DNA from 2 places in the Bradyrhizobium sp. B097 genome. Region 2 is predicted to be linked to the other one. Evidence: riboswitches for the same ligand, from Rfam matches in the RefSeq annotation. Region 2 holds a riboswitch; the other holds the start of a gene.
The links. A riboswitch is a leader RNA that binds a small molecule or an ion and turns the genes downstream of it on or off. The one in region 2 is predicted to bind glycine.
Positions count from the first base shown of each region.

Region 1: linked by a shared signal. The riboswitch ahead of AAFG07_RS30685 (D-amino acid dehydrogenase) and the one ahead of AAFG07_RS16520 (ABC transporter substrate-binding protein) in region 2 are both predicted to bind glycine.

Region 1 is NZ_CP152412.1:6,629,201-6,639,522, forward strand. Features, by position in the region: gene AAFG07_RS30655 (isochorismatase family protein) at 1-40, opposite strand, end outside; gene AAFG07_RS30660 (2-hydroxymuconate tautomerase) at 37-237, opposite strand; gene AAFG07_RS30665 (resolvase) at 237-872, opposite strand; gene AAFG07_RS30670 (amidohydrolase family protein) at 920-2,266, opposite strand; gene AAFG07_RS30675 (dipicolinate synthase subunit DpsA) at 2,263-3,153, opposite strand; gene AAFG07_RS30680 (NAD/NADP octopine/nopaline dehydrogenase family protein) at 3,150-4,238, opposite strand; gene AAFG07_RS30685 (D-amino acid dehydrogenase) at 4,426-5,709, opposite strand; glycine riboswitch at 5,856-5,958, opposite strand; gene AAFG07_RS30690 (amidohydrolase family protein) at 6,012-7,451, opposite strand; gene AAFG07_RS30695 (Xaa-Pro peptidase family protein) at 7,569-8,747, opposite strand; gene AAFG07_RS30700 (enolase C-terminal domain-like protein) at 8,786-9,946, opposite strand; gene AAFG07_RS30705 (hypothetical protein) at 10,116-10,322, shown strand, end outside.
Region 2 is NZ_CP152412.1:3,556,484-3,566,805, reverse strand. Features, by position in the region: gene AAFG07_RS16550 (hypothetical protein) at 1-379, shown strand, start outside; gene AAFG07_RS16545 (branched-chain amino acid ABC transporter permease LivH) at 759-1,676, shown strand; gene livM (high-affinity branched-chain amino acid ABC transporter permease LivM) at 1,687-3,012, shown strand; gene AAFG07_RS16535 (ABC transporter ATP-binding protein) at 3,009-3,842, shown strand; gene AAFG07_RS16530 (ABC transporter ATP-binding protein) at 3,839-4,588, shown strand; gene AAFG07_RS16525 (branched-chain amino acid ABC transporter substrate-binding protein) at 4,755-5,873, shown strand; glycine riboswitch at 6,147-6,256, shown strand; glycine riboswitch at 6,260-6,377, shown strand; gene AAFG07_RS16520 (ABC transporter substrate-binding protein) at 6,679-8,250, shown strand; gene AAFG07_RS16515 (GMC family oxidoreductase N-terminal domain-containing protein) at 8,400-9,959, shown strand; gene AAFG07_RS16510 (P1 family peptidase) at 10,155-10,322, shown strand, end outside.

The sequences.
Region 1 (10,322 bases), 3.1 Mb from region 2:
GCAGTGCCGACTTGCGATAATCGAGGGTCTCAAGGCTCATTTTTTGTCCTCCACCATGTCAATTCCGAGCACGCCGGCGCGGCCCCAGCTCTCCTTCGGTGTTTCATGGATCACGACATGCAAATGGTCCGGCTTGCACGCGGCCTCCTCGACCATTGCCGTGGTGATGGCCTTCACAAGTCTGCGCTTCTGCTCGACCGTACGGCCTTCCCACATTTCGACGATGACAAACGGCATTAAGTCTCTCCTCCTTTTTCGGCGGCCAGGCCGCCTGATGCCCAGGCGGGCGCGGCAAGCGAGAAGCCCGTAACCAGATCGTTGTTCGTCCGGTCGGCACCGCTGAGCAGCCATAGCGGACGGTTGGCGTAGTTGATCAGAACCTGCTCTTCCATGCATGCGCGGTGCGCTGGATGCAGCGGGTTTCGATCGAAATGGCTGGTGCCCGGCAACAGTCTGATCACGTAGATCGGATCCAACGGATCGTGCCTGTCGAGCACACTCTCGTGCACATCATTCAGACTGATGGCCTTGGGCCGTGGGTCGGCTCCACCGACACCGAGCACGACGATCGCTCCGGCGAGTGGGGTGACTGGCCAATAGCGACCTTCCTTCTTCTCGCGCAGGAAATCCGTATATTTGCGCGCTTCCGTGAACAGCTCGCTGTCCCACAGGATGATGTCCGGACCCAGGACGCTACGTGCTTCATCCACGACAGCATCGCTCTCGCAAATGCTCAAGAACGTCCACGGATCGGTGAAGCCGATGGCATGCCCCCAGGGGTTATGGAGTCCCGACAACCTCTCCTGACGGATCGCGTCCTTCCGCGCCAGGATCCCGGCGACCGCTTCGCTCACCGATAGTTGGCCGGGCATGAGCGGCTCCCGCCCCGCCAACTCCAGCCGGTGAAGGTCCGTGCCCGTCATGACGGTCGGGTCACACACCGGCCGCGACCGAAGCCGTTTTCGGCGACAGCCCCATTTTCATAGATGACCTCGCCGCGCGCGACTGTCAGCACGGGCCAGCCCTTGAGCTTCCATCCCTCGTAAATGCAGGTGCCCTTCCCGATGTGTTTGACCGTGCGCTCCTCATCGAGGTCGACGAGCACGAGGTCGGCATCGAAACCGACTTCAATATGACCCTTGCGCGGCCAGAGGCCGAAGCGGCGAGCGGGGTTGAAGGAGTTGAGCTCGACAAGCCTGCTCAATGGCAAACCGCGCTGATGGACGCCGAAGTGCAGCATCAGCGACAGCTCCCACGGGAAGCTCACCACGCCCGGGAATTCGGTCCATAGATTCTCGAGCTTCTTGGGCAGGAACGGAACGTGGTCTGTTCCAAGGCTGTAGACCGAGCCGTTCAGCATGCCCTGCCAAAGCCCCTCGAGCTCATTACGATCACGAAGCGGTGGCGAGATCTTGGCGCGCATGTCGAGGTCTTCGTCATAGCAGGTGCGGGTGAGGTAATGCGGGCAAGTCTCGACCGTGACGTGCACGCCGCGCGCCCGTGCCTCGGCGGCGAGCACCGGCCCCATGCCGACGGAGGTGTGGACCAGATGAAGCGAGCAGCCGGTCTTCTCCGCAAGAAAGATCATGCGACGAATGGTCTCCACCTCGCAGAAGGCGGGGCGGGACTCGGTATAAGCGCCAAGATCCTGACGGCCGGTGGCTGAAATCTCCTTTTTGATCCAGGAGGCGATCTGCGTGTTCTCGCAATGCACATTGATGACGCCGCCCGGGACTTTCGCGAGGATCCGCATGGCGGCATAGACCCAACCGTCGGTCGCCGGCACGATGCCGATCGGATTGTCCGGCTCGTAACCGAAATAGCACTTGAAGGATCTGACGCCGGTCTTGGCGATCACCTCGGGGATCTCAGCGATGTGTTCTTCACGCTGGATACCGAAATGAAAACCGAAATCGATTAGCGAGTTTTCTTCGCCGATCGCCTTACGCTCCTCGTAGAACGGCAGATAGGATTCCTTCAGGTTGCGAATATAGAGAAGCGCCGTCGTTACACCGCCGGAGGCCGCGGCCGCCGTCTCGGTCCGCATGTCCTCGGCGAAAGGAAACTTCACGCCGAGATGACAGTGCGGGTCGATCACCCCCGGCATCAATACCCGGCCCTCGGCGTCGATCGTGCGCTTTGCATCCGGAAGAGCGTCATCAGCTCCCGTCAATACGATTTTTCCATCCATTGCCGCAACGCCGCCGCGGAACTCTCCGTCGTGGCGCACGACCCGCGCATTCTTGATGACCAGGTCCGCTTTCATGATCTTCGCTCCAGTATTTCCTCGATCCGGCGACTGATGCCGGTCCACTGACTCCGACCGACGGTGATCGGCGCACGCGCGCCCATGCCGCGAGCCCAGAGAGCTTTCAGCCCCAGCTCGGCGGCCGCGTCCCGATCGATGGTTCCGGGAGGCGCTGCGACATCGACCAGCAGTGCATGCTTTGGCAAAAGAGCTAGTTGCTCGCGCTCGAGCAGTCGTTTCGGAACGCTGCCGATGACGATATCGGTGCTGGGCAGAATTGCCGGCAATTGTTCGAGCGTCAGCGCTTCGGCGCCCGCTGCATAGGCTGCCGCGCGCTGAACCGGGTTGCGCGCCGCGACATGAACATGGGCCCCGAGAGCGACCAGCGTCTTTGTCAGCAGCGATCCGATCGTGCCTTGCCCGACCAGGCAGACGTTGGATTTATGGATGGTGATCTGCGTATTCTCAATGATCACCCTCAGCACGCCCTCGACGATCGCCGGCCCGCGCAGCAGCATCAGGTCGACGTCCCATTCGTACTCATGCAGCGTGATACCGAGCGCTTCGGAATGAGCCTTGAGGTTGCGGTCCGCCCAACCGAGTATGATGTTTGCGGATGGCCGCATGCCGGCCAACATCTCGCGCGTTGGAATGATCTTTTCCGGGCACTTCGGTGCAAAAAGCGCGCCTTCCGCACTGATGCCCGGAATTGGAAAGAGCGCTATGTCAGCCCCCTTCAAGGCGTCGGCGGCGTCGGAAGCATGATAGACGCCCTCGATGCCCTCATCAGGCCACGGGAAACCGTACGCCCGAACGACGGCTCCAGCCCTCACGGCGCAGCGGGCGATCTCCTGTTCGCGTGCGTCGCCGGCGACTATGGCGATAACCGTGTTCTGCCAACTCATGGGGCCCTTACCTTCTCGATGAGCTGATCCCTGGACATACCGGAGATACCCATCGCTTCCGCAGTCCGCCCGCCAATCCGGAAGTCTGTTCCGACCGCGGCCTGCGCGAGGCGATAGAGCGAGGTCGCCACCGGCACATCTACCCCGGCGATCCCTGCAAATTCGATGAAGGGCAGCAGGCCATGGCCGAAATCCTCTTTGTAGTAGCGGGACTCGAGCGAGTCCGGCCCCTTGATACGGCGATTGGCCTCGCCGCCGGCAATCGCGGCGGCGTAATCGGTAACGTCGACCACATCGGCCTCGACCGTGCCGAGCAGCTTCATCTCTTCGATCAGGTTCGGCAGTTCGTGCCCGAATGCCCGGGCGACTGCCAGCCGCTCATCGTCCAGTTGCCGCATCACCCGGGCGACGCCGGGCGTCATTGCGTCGACGTAGAACGTGAAGCTGCCGCCGGTCGCTTCCACCCAAGCGGCAGCCAGCACCGCGCCAGGTGGATGCAGGATCATGTTGACGTTGGAAAGGTCGGAGGCGATCACGTCGGCTACAGGTACCACGCCCGGATACAGTTTTGCCGCGACCTCCAAGGCTTCCGCGCCTCCCTTGAGAGCCGCAGCCTTCAGTTGCTTCGCCCGACCGCTGACGGTCACAGCATCGGGGCGGTATTTGCGCGCGACATAGGTGAGCGTGGAGAATTCCGCCACCGGCGGCACTGCGCAGCCGGTGCGCGAATAGGTTTCCGCGAACTCCAGTGCCCCGCCGGTGTGACCAGGATTGAGCACGACGGGCCTGTTCGACGGCCAGCCGGCCTTGGCGAGTGCCTTGGCTATGGCCGAATGCGAGAACGTCGGAAGCGCGACCACCGCTACGTCCACCCCGGAGATGGCTGATTTGAGATCGGTCGTGATCAGGGCAGGCTTGGCGACCCCCTCGCCGAGCTTTCCGTCGAACGCAACACCGCCGAGCCTGAGATGCGGCTCGAGCGTTTCGGCCGAACGCCCCCAGAAGTGAACGGAGTGGCCCGCCTGAACCAACTCCGCGACCGAGGCCGCGCCGCCCGCCCCCGCTCCCAGTACAGCAACCTTCATTCTGGCCTCCGCAGATCCGAGCGCAAGGGCACCTCCTGAGATATATTTTGATCACAGAGTATGATCACATACGCCATTGTCAAGCTGAACGAGCGCTCGCCCACGGAGGGGTGCCCATGCATCCGCAGCAACGGACACATGGTCCGGGCGTCCGGCAACGGCGCGAAGGCCAACGCCGTGAATCCGTTCATGCCGTTTGCTCCGCGTCCAGGCGGAAATGCTCCATACGACCGGCAGTTATTTCGCCGGCGACGCATTCGGCGACCATCTCCGCCGTCGCGGCCGAAACCGTCCAACCCAGATGACCGTGGCCGGTGTTGTAGAAGACCCCGGGCATCCTGCCCTTCCCGACCCGCGGCATCATATTGGGCATCATCGGACGCAGCCCAGCCCACGGCACGACGCGATTGGTATCGACGGACGGGAACAGCGTTCGCGTCCAGTCGACCAGCGGCTTGATGCGGTCGTGGCGTATGTCGCGGTTCATGCCGTTGAGCTCTGCGGTGCCCGCCACGCGAAAGCGCGCGGCGCCCAACCGGCTGGTCACGATCTTGGCGCCGTCATCAAGCAGGCTCACCCAGGGGGCGGCCTTTTGACTCCGCTCGTCGTCGAGATGCACGGTGATCGAATAGCCCTTCACCGGATAGATATTCAGGCGATCACCGAGCATCGCAGCCAAGTTGCGACTCGCCGATCCGGCACATACGACGACGCCATCGGCCTCGATGATCTGATCGACCAGGCCCTGATCGCCGCAAGACGCCTCATACGAATGTGCGATGCGATAAACGCCGTTCCGATCGATCCGCCTCACCGTGGCGTCAAAGATGAAGCGGACACCTCGCTGCTCGCATACCTTGGCAAGTCCGTAGGTGAACTTATGGATGTCACCGGTGGAATCCGACGGGGTGTAGAAGCCGCCGAAGAAATCGCCATGCAGGGTTGGCTCGATCGACTTCACCTCCGCGGCGGTGACCGGACGACGGTCCAGGCCCCCGTCCACCAGAATCGCATTGACCTTCAATGCATGCTGGAAGCTGGCCTTGTCCCGATAGATATGCAGGATACCGCGACGTTCGTGATCGAAGTCGATGTGCTCGCGCTCAGCAATTTCGAACAGGTGCTTGCGCGCGGCAATGGCGAGCCGCACGGTCTCGATCGTATTGCTGCGATATTTTCCGATGTTGTAGACGAATTCCCCGAGCCAGGCATATTTGTGCCAGGTCGGTGCAGGATTCATCAGCAGCGGCGCATCGCGCTTCAGCATCCACTTCACTCCCTTGAAAACCGTCGACCAGCTATTCCAGACCTCGGCATTGCTCGCCGATAGCTGGCCGCCATTGGCGAACGACGTCTCCATTCCGGCATAACGCTGCCGGTCGATCACCGTGACGGAATAGCCGCGATTGAGAAGGGAATAGGCAGTGGTGACGCCGGTGATACCAGCGCCGATGACAGCGATATGGGGCATTACTCTCTCCGCGATAGAAATTGGGAGCGGACCGAAGCCCGCGGCTCATCCCCAATCTGTCGCTGTACCTGAGAGATTAGCCACGGCGGCTTGGCCGGTGCGGCGGTCCCCTTCGGTGGGCACTCGCAGTGCCACTCTCCAGATCGTTCAGCTGCATGGTCACCTTTGCCTGAGAGTTTCCTGGGGGTTGCTCCTTCGGCGCCGGCCAATACCGCCACGGCGGCGACCGGTCTCTCCCATGCAGCCTCTTGAACGCGTGAATTCTTTGGCTGCCATGCGCCTCCGCCATGGAAGGCGAGCTATCAATTCCCTCCGTCGTACAGAGTGGTGGTTGTTTCAACTTGTTCCTCATGCAGACCGGCGCGCTCGACCGCTGCCGCGGCAAGTTCGCGAGCCTTACGCCGAATCTCTGCCTCGTCGACGCCCTGCACCTTTCCATCGGCGTACAGCACCTTGCCGTCGACCCAGGTCTGGGCGATCGAAGCGGTCGACGCCGAGAACACCAGGGCTTGCAGTGGGTCGTGGAACGGCGTCCACTCCACGTGGTCGAGATCAAAGAGGATGAGATCAGCCTTCTTGCCGATCTCCAGCGAGCCGATCTCGTCGTCCCACATCAACGCCCTCGCGCCTTCGATGGTCGCCGCACGCAGGGCCTGGCGCGCCGTGAAGATATCCGGTTGCAGGCGTGCATCCTTGAACATGCCTGCGACGATCAGCATTTGCCGCATCAGATTCATGTTGCCTGCGGCCGACACCCCGTCGGTGCCGAGTCCGACTTTCACGCCCGCCTTCACCATCTCCGGATACTTTCCGATGGCGGTTGCGCCCTTGCCAAGCTTGAACGACGAACACGGGCAGAAGGCGACACTGGCGCCACGGTCGGCAAGCAGGCGGACTTCGTCGTCCGACACTGCCGCGCCATGGGCGATCACCAGGTTCTTCTGGATGCCTCCAGCCCTGTCGATGCGGGTGATCGGCCATGCGCCATACTTCTTCTCGCAGACCCTCGCCTCCTCGATCGATGTTGCAAGGTGGTAGGTCGTGCCGACGCCCAGCCTTTCGGCAAGCTTCACGGCGCCGACATGAAGTTCGAGGCTGCACGGCTCCTTGCCCTCGATGTTGACCCAGCAGCGTGCGCGGCCGTCGAGTGCACCGTTGTAGCGAATGACACAGTCCTCAAGGACCTTGAGCGCCGCTTCGGCGTTCGGGAAGAAATGATGATCGACCATTTCCTTGGTCCAGCCACGAGGAAGCTCCGGCGGAGGATTGTCGGCGGCATGCCGCCCGGTGATGCCGCGAATGCCCACCTTCTCCATCGCGCGAACGACGATTCCGGGATCGTATTGCGATCCCATATCGAGGAAGCAGGTGGTGCCACAACGCAGCATCTCCGTGACGCCGAGCAGCGCGCCCCAATATTCGTCCTCTTCAGTGATGTGAGCGTAAAACGGCTTGGCCCAGTGGAAGACCCAGGCACGGGTGTTGAGATTATCCGGAAATACCGCGCGCGACAGCGTCTCCGAAAGATGGACGTGGCTGTCGACGAAGCCGGGGCAGGCGCCGAGCATCCTGCCGTCAACCACCTTGTCGAAGCTGACGCTCTTCTGCCGCGCCGCCACTTCCCTAGCAGGGCCAATATCGGAAATGCGATCGTTCTCGATCACCAAGCTGGCATTGCGCAGGACCGTATCGTTTTTGTCGACCGTGAAAGCGAAGTTCAAGTCCTTGATCAGTGTGCGCATGCCTTCACCCAATACTTGCTTTCACGGACTGTATGCCCCGCCGTGACGACGAGCAGTTTCGGCAGCGCTCGACCGGGCGAAGCCTGTCGTCCGGTCGTTCGCGGCCAAGGACCGCCGTCAGGCGACCGCGGCCCTCTTCATAGCGCCGCCTTTCTTGGCAGTGCCAGCGGGAATCAACCGATCGGTGTCGGCGTAGTCGGACAGCAACTCGGAGCCGTTGGCGGTTACCAGCAACATATCCTTGTTCTGCATGCCGAAGCCATAGCCGGTGTCGTAGCAGAGCGGCTCGAAACCAAGCACCATGTTCTCCTCCAGTGGCGCGTCACTCCCGGGCTTGCCCAACACTGGCGTCACTCCGAGATAAGGATCCTCGTGGAGGTGCAGCCCGATGCCATGTCCGACGAACGAAATCGGCGGCAGATTGAGCTTGCTCAGCTTTGCGATGAACGCGTCGTAGATCTCGCGACAGCTCGCGCCGGGTTTCACCTTCTCCATGATCTCGTACTTGCATTCGACCAGATGCGCCCAGATCTTTTCGGCCATGGGCGGCGCCTGGCCGACCACGGCAGTGCGGCAGACCCCCGCCTGATAACCATCGATCACGGAGAAGATTTCCACGCGGCACACATCGCTGCGCTTCAAGATGCGCTGCGACGGGCCGACGTTGGGCAACACGCTGCGTTCGCCGGTCGCCACGATCATCAGCTTGAAGTGATCGGCCCCCAGGGAATACACATTGCGCGTGAGGTGCCCGGCGATGTCCATTTCCGAGTCTCCCTCATCGACCACCCCGAGCGTATCCGTTATCGCCTGATCGGCGATGCGGGAGAGCTTGCGCAGCAGCGCGATTTCCTCCGACGTCTTGATTTGACGAAGCCGCGCCAGGATCGGTTCGGCACGTTCGAACTTCGCCGCTGGCATGGCCTTGATCAGCCGAGCAAAATCACCGGCCGGCAGGTAGTCCATCTCGAGCCCGATGCGAGCCTGACCGAGACCGAGACCGGCGAGCTGATCGGCGAGCACGAGCATCGGATCGTCGCTGAACTCGGCCCAGATGCGCGTTGGCACGTCCGGTTGGCGGCGCTTGATCGTCGAGGCTTCCATATCGACGCCGAACAGGGCCTTTCGGCCGTCGGCGGTGACGATGGTCATGGCATGACGGTGACGGATGAGAGGTTGCGAGGGAACCACGAACCCGGCGGTATAGGAGAAGTTCTCCGGCGAGGAGCAGATGATGGCATCGAGCCCGTACCGGGACATTGACTCGACCTGCTTCGCGACGATTTCTGCCCGCATGATTTCTCCTCTTCTCTCCAGGCTTCTTTGTTCCGCGCTCAATCACGCACGCGGTATTTCTCGATTTTCTTGAGGTCGACATCGACGCCCATCCCAGGGCCGGATGGAACCACGATCGCGCCATCGACAACCTTCATCGGTTCGACGAGCAGATCGTCCTTGTAGTAGATGCCGCCAACCTGACCGTGCTGGAACTCCGCCGGCGTCGAAACCGGAATGACGCAGGACAGCGTGACGGATGGCGACGCTGCTGCGAGCTGGACGTTGGCCAAGTTACCGACACCCGTCTCGATCGAGCCGTTGACGTTGCAGATGATACCTGCAGCGCGGCACACCGCGCCGACCTCCATCGCCTTGTACAGACCGCCGGCCTTTGTCGTGTAGATGGACACGATCTGGATCCCGCCGGACCGGACAATCTGGATCGAATCATGAGCGTTCCACGCCGACTCGTCGGCCATCACCGGCGCGTCGATGCGACGACCGACCTCGGCAATGCGCTCGATGCCCATGACCGGCTGCTCGACATATTTCAGCCGGTTCTTTTCCATTCGGCGAACGACCTGGACTGCCTCCCCCGGCGTCTTGTAGCCTTCGTTGGCGTCGACGCAGATTTCGACGGCATCGCCGGCGACCTCGCGCACGGCGTCGACCATGGCAACGTCGCGGTCGGGTTCGACCCCGATTTTCACCTTGATGGTCCGCACTCCCTCCTTGACCAGCTTGGCGACCTCAAGGCGGGCCTCTTCGATCGAGATCAGGCCAATGGAATGCGTCACCGGCACACGATCGCGCGACTTACCGCCGAGCAGGGTGGAGACGGGAACGCCGAGCCAGCGACCAGCCAAGTCGTAGGCGGCAAACTCGACGGCGGCCTTGGAATAGGGATACCCCCTGATGATGGCATCCATTCGCACATGCAGTTCGGCGATATTGCCGAGCTCGACGCCAACAACGGCGGGCCCGAGATAGGTGTCGATCACGGTACGGGTGATAAGCGCGGATTCACCGAAGTAGCGCCCGAATTCACCGCCCCAATCCTTGAGTGCCGGCGCTTCGCCCCAACCGACGCGGCCATCGCTATCCACCATCTTGACGATGACATATCGGCCGATCACCTCGGTCAGACCCGCCCATTTGTGCTCGCGTCGCGTCGGCAGTTGGACAATCAATGTTTCGATGGATTTGATCGTGGGCAAACCGGCCTGCCTTCTCTTGTTGTCGCCAACTCGGTTCGATATACTGACTTGAGATCAGCTAATGTGATCACAGTTTATGATCATGATACAAGAAGATCAAGTGCCCTGATGGCGAATTATCACCAATGGGGGTGGAACGCGGAAAGCTCGCGGCCTGGGGAGGACCGAATTGACGATCGTCGAAGCAACCAACTACTTCGCCAAAGATGGCCACGGGCCGGCGGTCCTCCAACAACGACGAAGCGCGACTGCCATCAGGTGCGCACTGGGGCTGGATCCCGGAGAAATCTTCGTTCTGCGCGAAGGCAACGGGCCCGACGTCAGATGGGAATGCCGGTTTCCTTCTCGCAAAGCCTATGAGGCCGACCTTGCCGCT
Region 2 (10,322 bases):
TGTCGTCACATGGGAGGGCGACCAGCTCACGGCTCGCGGCGATGGCTTCGCCAAGGTCCGATATGCCGGAACCGGCTTCCTGATGATGAAGCGATCCGCCCTCGTCAGGCTGTGCGACGCCCATCCCGAGCTCAAATATCGGGCGAACCACAAGAGCAACGACTTGAACACCGGAGACCTGGTTCGCGCCGACCTCGATCGCATCTCGCTGTTCGAATGCATGATCGACAAGACGACCGGCGAGTATCTGTCCGAAGATTACGCCTTCTGCCGGCGCTGGATCGACCTCGGCGGCGAAATCTTGCTGGACCTTCGAAGCGAGCTCACGCATTTCGGTTCATACGCCTTCCGCGGCCGCTTCGCCGATCAATTGGCCTGAACAGAAAGCAGAAACAAATGAGCTGACAAAAGGGCTTCGCCATTCGGCAAGCCCCTCTTGTTGCATCTGCTCAATTGCCCGGAATGAGCACTCCGGATTGGGCTTCTGGTCCTGCCGGCGCGGATCCTGCTGCTCCCCGGGCATCTGACCGCCGTCGTGGCTCGGCCAACACGGGTTCTGGCGCGATCATTGCAAGGCAACGAGGTGTCGACCCTGTGACATCGGAACCGCACCCGCCGAAGTAGTTATGTACAAGCCCTCGTCTGCTGCTGCCACGCTGTTGCCGCCGCCCGGGTCCCACTGTTAGAAAATACCACGACGCGACGGATCAGGCTGCCCGGGGGCCCTCGGCGCGTCACCCCTCGAGTTACGGCAGCGCATGGATTATTTCGCCCAGCAACTGATCAACGGCCTCGTGCTCGGTTCGATCTACGGCCTGATCGCCATCGGCTACACGATGGTCTACGGCATCGTCGGCATGATCAACTTCGCCCATGGCGACATCTTCATGATCGGCGGCTTCATCGCGCTGATCTCGTTCCTGGTGCTGGTGTCGCTCGGCCTCACCGCGATCCCCCTGATCCTTCTCATCGTGCTGCTGGTCTCGATGGCGATCACCGCGCTCTATGGCTGGACCATCGAGCGCATCGCCTACCGGCCGTTGCGGCATTCATTCCGCCTGGCGCCGATGCTGTCGGCGATCGGCATGTCGTTCGTGCTGACCAACTTCTCGCAGGTGTCGCAGGGCGCGCGCGTCAAGCCGGTGCCGCCGATCATCACCGGCGGCTACACGCTGCATGAGGGCGCGCAAGGCTTCGCCGTGCAGCTCTCCAACGTCCAGATCATGGTCGTGCTCGCCACCATCGTGGTGCTGGCGCTGTTCACCTGGCTGGTGTCGCGCACCCGGCTTGGGCGCGACATGCGCGCCTGCGAGCAGGACCAGACCATGGCCGCACTGCTCGGCGTCGACGTCGACCGCACCATCTCGATGACCTTCGTGATCGGTGCCGCGCTCGCCGCCGTCGCCGGCATGATGTATCTGCTGTATTACGGCCTGGTCGATTTCTTCATGGGCTTCGTCGCCGGCATCAAGGCGTTCACCGCCGCCGTGCTCGGCGGCATCGGCTCGCTGCCGGGCGCGATGCTCGGCGGGCTCGCGATCGGCCTGATCGAGACGTTCTGGTCGGCCTATTTCTCGGTGGAATACAAGGACGTCGCCGCGTTCTCGATCCTGATCGTGGTGCTGATCTTCATGCCGACCGGCCTGCTTGGCCGTCCCGAAGTCGAAAAAGTCTGACAGGCACTTCGTGAGCGCGACCTCAGCCCGCCCATCGCCCGCCGCGCAGCCCTCGGGCAGCGCCTTCATTCTCAAGAAAGCCCTGATCAGCGCATTGGTCGCGCTGGTGCTGTTCTCGCTGATGATCGGCGTGCGCACCGAGGCCGGACCGCAAGGCGGCCTGATCTACTGGACGCGGTTCGGCGACCTCGCCGCCCTCGTCGGCACGGTGTTCGGCGGCAGCATCATCGTCGAGCTGCTGCGGCAATGGTGGGGCCCGGTCGACAAGGACAGCATCGTGCCGAAGCCGGTGCAATCAGCGATCTCGTTCGCCGGACGATGGCTTGCGCCCGCGCTCCTGGTGTTCGCGTTCCTCGTACCGGTCATCTTCTACAACCAGCGCTACATTCTCGACCTGTCGATCCTGGTCCTGACCTATGTGATGTTGGGTTGGGGCTTGAACGTCGTGGTCGGGCTCGCCGGCCTGCTCGACCTCGGCTATGTCGCCTTCTATGCGGTTGGCGCCTATTCCTACGCGCTGCTTGCGACCAATTTCGGATTGTCGTTCTGGGTCTGCCTGCCGCTCGCCGGCATCCTGGCGGCGTTCTGGGGCGTGCTGCTCGGGTTCCCGGTGCTGCGGCTGCGCGGCGATTATCTGGCGATCGTGACGCTCGCCTTCGGCGAGATCATCCGCCTCGTCATCATCAACTGGCAAAGCCTGACCGGCGGCCCCAACGGCGTCTCGGGGATTCCGCGCCCGACCATGTTCGGCATTCCGCTGACGCCGGGCGATGACGGGCTCGCCGCCAGGCTCGGCATCGAGTTCTCGCCGACCCACCGCCTCGTCTTCCTGTTCTATCTGATCCTGGCGATGGCGCTGCTCACCAACTGGGTGACGATCCGGCTGCGGCGGCTGCCGATCGGCCGCGCCTGGGAGGCGCTGCGCGAGGACGAGGTCGCCTGCCGCGCGCTCGGCATCAACACCACGACCACCAAGCTGACGGCGTTCGCGACCGGTGCGATGTTCGGCGGCTTGGCCGGCGCATTCTTCGCCACGCGGCAGGGCTTCATCAGCCCGGAATCCTTCACCTTCCAGGAATCGGCGCTGGTGCTGGCGATCGTCGTGCTCGGCGGCATGGGCTCGCAGCTCGGCGTCGCGCTTGCCGCCCTCGCCATGATCGGCGGCTTCGAGCTGTTCCGTGGTTTCGATCAGTACCGCATGCTGGTGTTCGGCATCGCCATGGTGCTGTTGATGATCTGGCGGCCGCGCGGGCTGATCGGCCATCGCGCGCCCACCGTGTTCCTGGAGCGCAACCAGGCAATCTCCTCCGACCTCGTCAAGGAGGGCCACGGATGAGCGGCGACCACATCCTCACCGTCGACCGCCTGATGATGCGCTTCGGCGGCATCGTCGCGGTCAACGACCTCTCCTTTGCGGCCGAGCGGCGCAAAATCACTGCGCTGATCGGGCCGAACGGCGCCGGCAAGACCACCGTCTTCAACTGCATCACCGGCTTCTACCGGCCGAGCGGCGGCGCGATCCGCCTCGCCCACGACGACGGCCGCACCATCCAGCTCGAGCGGCTGAACGATTTCCGCATCTCCAAGCAGGCCAAGGTGGCGCGCACCTTCCAGAACATCCGGCTGTTTCCCGGCATGACCGCGCTGGAAAACCTGATGGTCGCCCAACACAACGCGCTGATGCGCGCCTCGGGGCTGACCCTGCTCGGCCTGCTCGGCCTGCCGTCCTGGCGCGAGGCCGAAGCGCGCGCCATCGAGCTGGCGCGGACCTGGCTCAACCGCGTCGGCCTGCTCGACCGCGCCGACGATGCCGCGGGCAATCTGCCCTATGGCGACCAGCGCAGGCTCGAGATCGCGCGCGCGATGTGCACTGAGCCGGCGCTGCTCTGTCTCGACGAGCCCGCGGCCGGACTGAACGCACGCGAGAGCGGCGGGCTCAACGAGCTCTTGTTGTCGATCCGCAACGAACAGGGCACCTCGATCCTCTTGATCGAGCATGACATGTCCGTCGTGATGGAGATTTCCGATCACATCGTGGTCATGGACTACGGCGTCAAGATCGCCGAAGGCACGCCGCAAGCGGTGCGCGACGACCCGAAGGTGATCGCCGCCTATCTCGGCGCCGACGAGGAAGAGGCGATCGCCGTGATGGAGAGCGGCACGTGAGCTCGGCAGCGGCAACCACACCCCTGCTCGCGGTGCGCGGCGTGCGTGCGGCATATGGCAAGATCGAGGCGCTGAAGGGCGTCGACATCGAGATCAATCGAGGGGAGATCGTCGCCCTGATCGGCGCCAATGGCGCCGGCAAGTCGACGCTGATGATGACGATCTTCGGCCGGCCGCGCGCCCGCGCCGGCACCATCGAATTCGACGGCCACGACATCACCGGCGTGTCGACCCACGAGATCGCGCGGCTGCGCATCGCGCAATCGCCCGAGGGCCGGCGGATCTTTCCGCGCATGAGCGTCGCGGAAAACCTGCAGATGGGCGCCGACGCCACCGAATGCAGCGAGACCGAACGCGAGGCCGGGCTGGAGCGCGTGTTCGCGCTGTTTCCGCGGCTGAAGGAGCGCGTCGCACAACGCGGCGGCACGCTGTCGGGCGGCGAGCAGCAGATGCTCGCGATCGGCCGCGCCCTGATGAGCCGGCCGCGCCTGTTGATGCTGGACGAGCCCTCGCTCGGCCTCGCGCCGCTGATCGCGCGGCAGATCTTCGATGCCATCCGCACGCTGAACCGGCAGGACGGCCTCACCGTGCTGATCGTCGAGCAGAACGCCAACCATGCGCTGAAGCTCGCCCATCGCGGCTACGTCATGGTCAACGGCCTGATCACGCTGGCCGGAACCGGCGCCGAATTGCTGCAGCGCCCGGAAATCCGCGCCGCCTATCTGGAAGGCGGCCGCCGCGGCTAGCTCACCCCTGTGCGCCGCCCGTTGCAGCAGGATGTGGCTGATGCAGCGTCGATTTGCCTGAAAATTGCCGGTGACTTCGCCGCGAAATCAGCCGAGAATGCCGCCGGTTTTGGGGCCCGGCGTGCCGGGCCCTTCCGCAAGAGGCAACGACCACGAGGGACGTCTCATGAAATCACTGAAGCTGATCGGCCTGGCACTGGGCGCGTCGTTCGCATTATCGGCGAGCGCGTTCGCGCAAGACATCACCATCGCAGTCGCGGGCCCGATGACGGGCTCCGAATCCGCTTTTGGCCGGCAGATGAAGAACGGCGCCGAGCAGGCAGTCGCCGACATCAACGCCGCCGGCGGCGTGCTCGGCAAGAAGCTCGCGCTGGAAGCCGACGACGATGCCTGCGATCCGAAGCAGGCGCGCTCGATCGCGGAAAAGATCGGCTCCGCGAAGATCCCGTTCGTGGCCGGCCATTTCTGCTCGTCGTCGTCGATCCCGGCCTCCGAGGCGTATGCCGACGCCAACGTGCTGCAGATCACCCCGGCCTCGACCAACCCGCTGTTCACCGAGCGCAAGCTCTGGAACGTGGCGCGCGTCTGCGGCCGTGACGACCAGCAGGGCCTGGTCGCCGCCGACTACATCATGAAGAACTTCAAGGGCAAGAACGTCGCGATCCTGAACGACAAGACCACCTACGGCAAAGGCCTCGCGGACGAGACCAAGAAGGCGCTGAACAAGGCCGGCTTCCAGGAGAAGATGTTCGAGTCCTACAACAAGGGCGACAAGGACTTCAACTCGATCGTCTCGCGCTTGAAGCGCGACAATATCGATCTGGTCTATGTCGGCGGCTACCATCAGGAAGCCGGCCTGATCCTGCGCCAGATGCGCGACCAGGGCCTGCAGACCGTGCTGATGGCGGGCGACGCCATGAACGACAAGGAGTTCGCCTCGATCACCGGCCCCGCCGCCGAAGGCACGCTGTTCACCTTCGGCCCCGATCCGCGCAACAAGCCGACCGCGAAGGCGATCGTCGAGAAGTTCAAGGCCAAGAACATCGATCCCGAAGGCTACACGCTCTACACCTACGCCGCGATGCAGGTGTGGACGCAGGCCGTCGCCAAGGCCGGCACCACCGACGCCAAGAAGGTGATGGACACCATCAAGGCCGGCGACTGGGACACCGTGCTCGGCAAGATGGGCTTCGACGCCAAGGGCGACATCAAGGCGATCGACTACGTCGTCTACAAGTGGGACGCCAAGGGCAACTACACCGAGATCAATCCGAAGGGCTCCTAAGCCTCTCGCGCCTGATCCCATCAGAGAGACGAAACGCCCCGGTCAGCCGGGGCGTTTTTTTGTTGGGCAGGATCGCGATGCCCGGCCCGTCGCTCGACGCCTCGCAGACGGAAATGCCGTTTCTGTTCCGCAGCTCCAATTCCCAGTTGCACGACCACGCAGTTGACGGAGCCATGAGCCTCGCAAGATTGATCGCATATGATGTGGGCAGATCCCGATTGAAGTTTAGTCTTGCCTGGCTTGGGAGCGCACAATATCGTTTTGACAGTCCAACGCGACGATGCGGGAGAGATCGAAACGAAAGCGAGCGCATCGTTTTCGTGTTCGGCGCCGACGGAGCAACTGCCCCGGAAACTCTCAGGCACAAGGACCGTGTCGTCAGGACGATCTGGAGAGAGACACCGTATCCTTGATGCGGTGTCCACCGAAGGGGATATCCGTCATCGAGCCATTGCGTCGAGCAAAGGGCTCCAGCGGATCAAGCTCTCAGGTACCGAGACAGATGGGGCGCCTCCACCGGTTTACGCCGGCGTCGGGGCGACTCTAGCGTCCGGGAGCCTCTTCAAGACATGCCCCTCATTGCACCCGTCGGCGCCGGCCTCACCGGCGCAACGACCATCCGTGTGACGCGGACGCGCGATTGCCTTCGACGGATGTCTCGACGCCATGACAAAAGCCATCTCGCACCGGCGGGCGGCTTCCATTCAACCAATGCGCTCTTCAACGCGCCGATCGAAGTCCGTTCAACGTTCATCCGAGGAAAATGATGTCAGCCACCCCGCGAGCCGGAAACACCCCGACGTCAATGAAAACCGCGTTACGCGGGCTGCTGCTCGTCACCGCTCTCGTGTGGCCCGGCCTGTCTCACGCCAAGACGATCAGGGCAGTGATGCATTCGGATCTGCGGGCGCTCGATCCGATCGTTTCGTCAGCCTACATCACGCGTGACCACGGCTATATGGTCTACGACACGCTGGTGGCGATGGACTCCAGCTTCACGATCCGGCCTCAAATGGCGGACTGGAAGGTGTCCGACGACAAGCTGACTTACACGTTCACGCTGCGCGACGGCCTGAAGTGGCATGACGGAACGCTGGTGACCGCGGATGACTGCATCGCGTCATTGAAGCGCTGGGCCGCCGTCGACGGCATGGGCCAGAAGCTGATGGACTTCACCGCCGGTGTTGAGGCCCCCGACACCAGGACGATCGTGCTGAAACTTAGGGAACCCTACGGCCTGGTGCTGGAGTCGCTGGGTAAGCCATCCACGCTGGTGCCTTTCATGATGCCGAAGCGCCTTGCCGACACACCGTCGGATCGGCCGATCCCCGAGCAGATCGGCTCGGGACCTTTCAAGTTCGTCCCGGCGGAATTCCAGCCCGGCGTGAAGGCCGTCTACGAGAAGAACAGGGACTATGTGCCGCGCGCCGAACCGCCAAGCTGGACCTCGGGCGGCAAGGTGGTGAAGGTCGATCGCGTCGAATGGATCACGATGCCCGACGTGCAGACTGCAACCAGCGCGCTTCAGTCCGGCGACATCGATTTCCTGGAGCGGCCGTCATTCGACATGCTGCCGATCCTGCAAGCCGACCAGGATTTGACGTCGCGCCCTTTGAGCGGCCTCGGCTTCCAGACCATCGGGCGGATGAATTTTCTTTATCCGCCATTCGACAACGTCAAGGTGCGCCGGGCTGCCATGATGGCGCTGAGCCAGAAGGACATACTCGACGCCATGGTCGGGGATCCGAAGCTCTACAAGATTTGCGGCGCCGTTTTCGGCTGCGACACACCGCTCGCCTCCGATCTCGGATCGGACTCTCTCGTCAAGGGCGGCGGCATGGCCGAGGCGAAGAAGCTGCTGGCCGAATCCGGTTACGACGGCACGCCGGTCGTGATGCTGGCACCGACCGATGTGGTGACCCTCAAGGCGCAGCCCATCGTCGCGGCGCAGCTGCTGCGCCAGGCCGGCTTCCAGGTGACGGTCCAGTCCATGGACTGGCAGACAGCGAACATGGTCTTCGCAAGCCAGAAGCCGCCGAAGGATGGCGGTTGGAACATGTTCTTCACCAACTGGGGCATTGCCGACATCATGAACCCCGTCGTCAGCGCTCCCCTGAACAGCAGGGGTCGCAAGGGCGGATGGGTCGGCTGGCCGGACGACCTGCAAATGGAGAGCCTTCGCGATGCCTTCGCCCGCGCCGGCTCGCCCGAGGCACAGAAGAAGATCGCAGCGGAGATTCAAGCGCGTGCGCTCGACCAGGTGACTTACGTTCCCCTGGGCCAGTACTTTGCGCCGAGCGTGTGGCACAAGGAGCTGACGGGCATGCTCGATGGTCCGGCCACGCCACTGTTCTGGAACATCGATAAACCCGAGTAGTCTCAACCCGCATGATTCTGATCGACGCTGGCGGCTATCCGGGACAGGCCGAAGTCTCCAGCGGGCGATGAAACGAGAAACATCAGAGATGTCGGGATGCCATCTGATGTCCTTTGTTTGGACTTTCCGACGCAGCAAGGTTTGATGCCATGTCACTTGATACCACGTACGATGTGATCGTCGTCGGCGGCGGCTCCGCCGGCGCTGCCATTGCCGCCCGGTTGTCCGAGGATCGAAAGCGGCGGGTGCTGCTGCTCGAAGCGGGCCTCGACTGGCGTGCCGATGAAGCCCCCTGGGAGATCAGGACGCCCAACCCGATTCCCATCATTCACCAGCGGGAATTCCAGGAGAAGTGGCAGTGGCCGGACCTCCTGACCCGCCGCATCGCGGGGCAGGAACCGCGCTTCTATTGGCGCGGCAAGGGGCTGGGCGGCAGCTCGATGATGAACGGCCAGATCGCCATTCGCGGCGTCGCGGATGCCTTCGACGAATGGGCCGCGCTCGGCTGCACCGGCTGGTCCGCGCGCGAGATCATGCCATTTTTCTCTGACATCGAGGACGACGAGGAATTCGGCGACACCAAGGGACATGGACGCGGCGGTCCGCTGCCGGTCTATCGCGCGCCGCTAGAGACGTGGGGCCCGATTGATCGTGGCCTGCGCGATGCAGCGCTCGCCAGCGGCTATCCGTGGTGCGCCGACGTCAACGGCCCCGATGGCGAAGGCGTTGCCTGCTATCCGATCAACAGCCGCAACGGTCGTCGCATCACAACCAACGAAGGCTATCTCGAGCCGGCCCGTGGCCGCGCCAATCTGGAGATCCGTGGCAAGGCGCTGGTCGATCGGGTCCTGATCCGCGACGGCAGGGCGACCGGCGTCCGGGTCCATATCGACGGCCAGGGCACCAGCGAGATCGCCGCGCGCGAGATCGTGCTGTGCGGCGGCGCCATCCACAGCCCCGCGATCCTGCTGCGATCGGGCATTGGCCCGGCGGACGAGCTGCGAGCCATGGGGATCGCGGTCGAGCGTGATCTGCCGGTCGGCCGCAATTTCTTCGACCATCCGCTGTTTCGCATGACGATCCAGCTGCGTGAGGAGCTGCGGCCCACTGATCGGGACACGCGTCATACCAATTGCTGCGTGACCTATTCATCCGGTCTCGCCGACGGCGGCAAGCGCGATATGATCATGATCGGTTTCAACCATCGCGGTATCGGAAATCCCGGAGCGATCGGCGCGGGCCTGTTCAACGCCTATTCGCGTGGTCACCTGAAACTGGCTTCGCCCGATCCGATGATCGATCCGATCGTCGAGGAGAACATGCTGGCCGATCCACGCGACATGCTGCGCATGACCGATGCGGTGAAGCGGTTCGCCGTCCTGGCCACGCAGCCGGCACTGGCCGGCATATCGGACTGGATCCGCCTCGGAGATACCGAGCTGACCCTGCCGGCCGCCGCAACCTTGCCAACAGCCGAGCTCGAGGCGGTGTTGCGACGGGAGACCGGCGATATCCAGCATGCAGCCGGCAGCTGCCGGATGGCCGGCGCCAACGATCCCGCGGGCGTGGTCAATCCCGACGGTACGGTGAAGGGCATCGGCGGCCTGCGGGTCGCCGACGCATCGATCATGCCGTCGGATTGCCGGGCGAATACGCACTTCACAACGGTTGTCATTGGCGAAGCCATTGCCCGGATGATGAGGTCATAACCAGGCCGTCAACGCGGCTCTAGAGCATTTTCGGTTCTGATTGAGTCAGAACCGAAGCTCTAGATCCTTGTCTCGACGCGTTTCTTCACGCGAACCGGTGTCCACTTCGCTCGAAAACGCTCTGGCCGAGCCCGCCGCGGCTGCTATACCGGTTCGAGCAGCCCAAGCTCGGACAAGGCGCGGACGGACTCAATCGTGAAAAACCTTCTCACCGATATTGCCGGCGTTGCCGTCGGCCACGCCGACGACGCCGTGATCGCCTCCGGCGTCACCGCCATCCTGTTCGAGCAGCCGGCGGTGGCCTCGATCGATGTCCGCGGCGGCGGTCCGGGCACCCGCGAGGACGCGCTGCTGTCCCCGCAC